Hahella chejuensis KCTC 2396: one gene and its partner. The protein of the gene in region 1 binds, or shares a complex with, the protein of each later gene. Links are inferred from orthologs where the notes say so. Each region holds a gene or a part of one and is shown in the gene's direction. Other genes may lie near its edges.

Region 1 (2,763 bases):
TCCCTCGCCTGCCTCAGTTGCAACGAGAACTCAAAGATGTCCAGCTGAAAATCACGACCATGTGGCTGTCTGCGGAGAAAGAGGCGGACCTGGACCTGGATCACTACGATATCGTGCTGCATTGCGGTCGGCGCAGGGATAACGGCTCCGCCAATTTGTTGCGGGAGGAGCAGCTGGCGCCAGTATGCCATCCATCGCTACTGGAGCAGCATGGCGGTGATTGGCGACGCTTGATCCGCCATTTGCCGCTCCTGCACCCATCCGTCACGCATGAAGATTGGCGCAACTGGTTGACGAAAAACCCCGTACCTGGCGTAGATCCATCCTCGGGGCTGATATTCGACACCCTGGATATGCCGGTGACCGTCGCCATGCAAGGACACGGCGTCGCGTTGGCGGACCCGCTGTTCATTATGGACGAGCTGAAAAACGGAATTCTGACCACGCCCCGCAATCATAGCCATGACAGCGGCTGGGGCTATTATTTCGTACATCAGAAATTACGCGCCTCTGACCCCAGCATTCTTACCTTCAAGCGTTGGCTGATTGCGGGCCTGCAGGAAGATATGGAGCGGCTGGAAACCATCAGGCTGCTACCTTCCTTGACGCCTCTGGGCAAGTAGATTTAAGGCGCCGTTTTATGGCGCGCCTGAGCTGGCTCGCTCAACCCTGAGGCGTTATCCTTGGTCCATATTAATCGCTGTTGAGGCCGCCTGTAGACAGGCTTTATGCGAAAAATCATCCACATTGACGCCGACTCATTCTACGCCTCCGTAGAGATTCGGGATAATCCGTCACTGCGACACCTGCCAGTGGCGGTAGGCGGCAGCCCTGACAAGCGCGGCGTCATCGCCACTTGCAATTACAACGCACGCGCCTTTGGCGTGCGTTCGGCCATGTCTTCAGCAAAAGCCGTTCTGCTATGCCCGGATTTGGTGTTCGTACGTCCCCGCTTCGAGGTCTATCGCAGCGTATCCAAGGACATTCACACGATTTTTCGCGACTACACCGACCTCATTGAGCCGCTGTCACTGGATGAAGCCTATCTGGACGTCTCTGAATGCAAAGCCTGCAAAGGCAGCGCCACGCTCATCGCGGAAGAAATTCGCGCCCGCGTGAGACAAGACTTGCGGTTGACGGTATCGGCGGGCGTCGCACCAAACAAGTTTCTGGCCAAAATAGCCAGTGACTGGAATAAGCCCGACGGCATCTTCGTCATTCGACCGCAAGACGTAAAAGACTTTATCCCCCAACTTCCTGTTCGCAAAATCAACGGCGTGGGTAAAGTGACTGCAGCAAAAATGGAGGCTTTGGGCATCACCACCTGCGGCGACTTGCAACGTCTGTCCAAAGATGATCTGGAGCGCCATTTCGGCAGTTACGGCGAGCGTCTCTACAACCTGTCACGCGGCGTGGACAACCGTCCCGTACAGACAGAGTGGGTGCGTAAATCCCTGTCAGTCGAACACACCTACGACCACGATCTGCAAAATCTCGACGCCATTCTCGATAGCTGCGAACCTCTTTTCGAAGAACTGCTGGAGCGTTTCAATCGCATCAGCGACGCCTATCTGGTCAGCAAGCGTTTCGTCAAAGTCAAATTCGCCGACTTCACTCAGACCACCCTTGAAGAACTCCTCCCAGGATACAGCGGCCAGTGGCGAAGCCTGCCCGACTATTTGCGCCTCATGAGCGCCGCCTGGGCGCGCCAGAAAAAACCAGTACGTCTGCTGGGAATGGGAGTCAGACTGAGAGATCCCAAAAACAATAACCTTGGAGAACAGCTATCGCTGTTTTGAGGCCTCTAGGGTGTATAAGAAAGCTTCTCTCCACGCCGTTCAAGCGCAGCAAGAATATCCTCTTTTGACAGTCGTACTGTGTTAGACACCAAGGATTTAGGCAGACCGACACTCGGTGCGGAAATTGATATTGTCATATAAGAAAAAGGCTGTTCGCGAATATCCACAGGCTGTTCCTCCTGACCACCTGACAAACGCCCTCTCACCATGTAATTTTTTACCAGAACCGTAGCATACTTGTACTCACTGCCCGGCTGGGTGTTTACAATGGACTTTACGTCTCCTAAATAATAGCTAACCAAGCTCGTACCACTGAGAATCTTTTCATTTTGAGCGTTATAGAGGATGAAGTCCGACCTTAAAACAGGGGCGTTTTCAAGGATCTTTTTCTGGTCAGATTCAAAAATGACAACCAAACTGTGTGGAAGGTCTATCCCGTCACTAGTAGAAATATTTACATGCCGGATTTCCTGCTGACTAATATTGACTGAACCAGCACAACCAAAAAATGAAAAACATAAAATAAGCAATACTATTTGCTTCACTATCGAACCCCTATAGCTTTCGGGTTCATTGGCGCATTTTCTAACAAGGATAACGCTTTTTTGTACATATCTCCTGCATTTGCATGTGAGACATCCATTTCATAGTTATATGCGCCATTTTCATGGCCCAACTGACTACCTATATTAGCTATGTAGCCACCTGAACGCCCATTTGTTGTTAACAAAGTTGGAAGGGAAGCAACACTACTGACAACTTGGTTCACCAAAGGAATCTTCCCTATAGTATTATCCCAAATAGATTGACGAATGTAGACATTAACCCATTTCTCAGCTGGCGGCCTTGCTAATGGGAACATTGAAACAGGATCAAGAGTAATTAGCTCTTTTACAGGCACCCCCTTGACAAACAAATTCTGGGCAATATTCATTACAGCCTGACCACCCCAGCTATGCCCCGT
Region 2 (2,818 bases), 4.5 Mb from region 1 along the record:
GGAAGAATTTTTCCATACCTTTAACGCCCTGTTGGAGGGTGGTCAGCAGATGATTCTGACCTGTGACCGCTACCCAAAAGAAATCGATCACATGGAAGAGCGCCTGAAGTCTCGCTTCGGGTGGGGGCTAACGGTGATGGTCGAGCCGCCGGAATTAGAGACCCGGGTGGCGATTCTGATGAAAAAGGCGGAGCAGGCCAATGTCCACTTAAGCAGTGAATCCGCTTTCTTCATTGCGCAGAAAATTCGCTCTAACGTTCGAGAGCTGGAAGGCGCATTGAAGCTGGTGATCGCCAATGCTCATTTTACTGGGCAGGAGATCACGCCAGCGTTTATTCGCGAATGCTTGAAGGACCTGCTGGCGCTGCATGAGAAACAGGTGAGTATCGATAATATCCAGAGAACAGTGGCGGAATATTACAAAATCCGCATCGCGGATATTCTGTCAAAGCGTCGCACCCGCTCAATTACCCGTCCAAGGCAGATGGCCATGGCGCTGGCTAAAGAGCTGACCAATCACAGCCTGCCGGAAATCGGTGAGGCGTTTGGGGGGCGTGATCACACTACTGTTTTGCATGCCTGCAAGGTAATGATAGAACTTCAACAAAGCGATCCCACTCTGCGGGACGATTATCAGAATTTTATGCGCATGTTAACCAGCTAGTTAGGCGTGCATGTGCGCCGCTAGCTTGATAGCGACCAAAGAATTTAGTTTAAAATAGCAATATTTTCAGTGATTTAAGAGTTTATAGAAACGGGATATTACATGAAGCTCACTATAACCAGAGAGGCGCTTGTCACGTCATTGCAAATGATTTCTGGAGTGGTTGAAAAACGCCAGACGATGCCAGTGCTCGCCAACGTATTGCTTGACGCCAGAGACGGAAAGCTGGTTATCACCGGCACTAATATGGAAGTAGAGCTGGTCGCAGAAATTAGCGATGTAAACATTGAGCACGAATCAAGAATCACCGTTCCCGCCAAGAAGTTCACGGATATCTGCCGCGCCCTTCCCGAAGGCGCAGCTATTGGTATTGAGCTGAAAGATGGACGCTTGAATGTTCGTTATGGCAGTAGCCATTTCATATTGTCCACATTGCCAGCGGAGCACTTCCCTAATGTAGAGGAAGAACCTGAAAGTGTGAAAGTCACGTTGCCGCAGAGAGAACTCAAGCGTCTGATCGATGCGACAGCTTTCGCTATGGCCCAGCAGGATGTTCGTTATTATCTGAATGGCATGCTGATGGAGCTGGATGAGCAGGGCCTGCGCACTGTCGCAACTGACGGCCATCGTCTGGCTCTCGCTAATGTGTCACTGCAAACAGGCGTTAGTGAAAAGCGCCAACCTATTGTGCCGCGTAAGGGGATTTTGGAGTTAGGTCGTCTTCTCAATGATACAGATGAGTCCTGTACTCTGGTGTTCGGCGATAACCACGTGCGGGCCAGTGTAGGGCATTTTACTTTTACTTCTAAGTTAATTGATGGAAAGTTCCCTGATTATCAAAGGGTTATCCCTAGGTCCGGGGATAAAGTGATGCTCGCAGACAGAGTCCTTTTGAAAGGTGTGCTGTCGCGCGCGAGTATTTTGTCGCATGAAAGTATTCGCGGCGTTCGTCTGCAGTTTGAAGAGGGTTTGTTGAAAGTATTTGCAAATAACCCGGATCAGGAAGAGGCGGAGGATAGCCTGGAAGTGGAATACCCCCATGAAGCTTTGCAAATTGGCTTCAACGTGGGCTATCTGATTGACGTTCTTAACGCACTGGATGATGAGCAGGTCAAAGTGACTCTTTCTAATGCGAATAGCAGCGCCTTGGTGGAAGGCGTCGATACCAGAGATGCTGTCTATGTTGTTATGCCGATGAGGCTATAGTCAGTTAAACTGAAAGCGCCGTGAATCTGTTCGAACTGGAAAGATCACGGCGCGTCGCCCGCTCGGGTATGACGCTCGGCAAGGATGTATCGCCCCTGAATGCAGACAGAGTTTGAATCTCAGCAAGAGTGGAAAAGCTTATGGGAAAGATTGTTAACGCAGTAAAGGGAGCCGCCAGAATTGGACAGACGGCGGCGGTCATATCCAAGGTTGGCCTTGGTTGGTTGAAGGGAAATCGCGCGCCTGCGCCGAGGCTTCTGCGACAGACTTTTGAAGAACTGGGGGCCACATACATTAAGTTGGGGCAGTTTATCGCTAGTTCACCAACATTTTTCCCTGCCGATTATGTTGAAGAGTTTCAACTGTGTTTGGATAAAACCAAACCACTGCCCTATTCGCAAATCGAGAAAATTCTGAAGGAAGAATTCAAGCGGCCATTGCAGTCGATATATTCGCATATCGACACCAAGCCGCTGGCATCCGCATCTATCGCGCAAGTTCACGCGGCTCGTTTGGTGACAGGCGAGGATGTGGTCATTAAGGTTCAAAAGCCGGGTGTTCGCAATGTCCTGCTGACGGATTTGAACTTCTTGTACGTTGCTGCGCGGGTGGTCGAATATTTGGCGCCAAAGCTTTCCTGGACGTCGCTATCGGGCATTGTGGAAGAGATCCAGCGAACCATGATGGAAGAATGCGATTTCTATCAGGAGGCGGCCAATCTCAAGGAGTTTAGAGAGTTTCTGGTGAGTAGCGGAAACGATCAAGCGGTCGTGCCCACCGTATATGAGCAAGCCAGCACCATGCGAGTGTTAACCATGGAGCGCTTCTATGGCGTGCCTCTAACGGATCTGGAAACTATTCGCAAATACTGCTCTGATCCGGAAAAGACGCTGATTACAGCGATGAATACCTGGTTCGCCAGTTTAACCCAGTGCGACTTTTTTCATG

Evidence for each region. Proteins that work in one complex are often made in the same cells at the same time.
Region 2: the proteins of dinB (region 1) and dnaN are in contact, whole or in part, in a solved structure (PDB 1OK7), measured with the Escherichia coli proteins. The link is inferred for Hahella chejuensis KCTC 2396 from one-to-one orthologs.

What each region holds. Positions count from the first base shown.
Region 1 is NC_007645.1:4,469,633-4,472,395, forward strand. It holds dinB (DNA polymerase IV), read left to right. Parts: upstream 1-728; coding sequence 729-1,799; downstream 1,800-2,763. Other genes in the region: HCH_RS19300 (LysR substrate-binding domain-containing protein), read left to right, coding at 1-623; HCH_RS19310 (hypothetical protein), read right to left, coding at 1,805-2,344; HCH_RS19315 (hypothetical protein), read right to left, coding at 2,344-2,763. UniProt on the Escherichia coli protein: Poorly processive, error-prone DNA polymerase involved in translesion repair and untargeted mutagenesis. Copies undamaged DNA at stalled replication forks, which arise in vivo from mismatched or misaligned primer ends.
Region 2 is NC_007645.1:1,118-3,935, forward strand. It holds dnaN (DNA polymerase III subunit beta), read left to right. Parts: upstream 1-766; coding sequence 767-1,870; downstream 1,871-2,818. Other genes in the region: dnaA (chromosomal replication initiator protein DnaA), read left to right, coding at 1-664; HCH_RS00015 (ABC1 kinase family protein), read left to right, coding at 2,011-2,818. UniProt on the Escherichia coli protein: Confers DNA tethering and processivity to DNA polymerases and other proteins. Acts as a clamp, forming a ring around DNA (a reaction catalyzed by the clamp-loading complex) which diffuses in an ATP-independent manner freely and bidirectionally along dsDNA.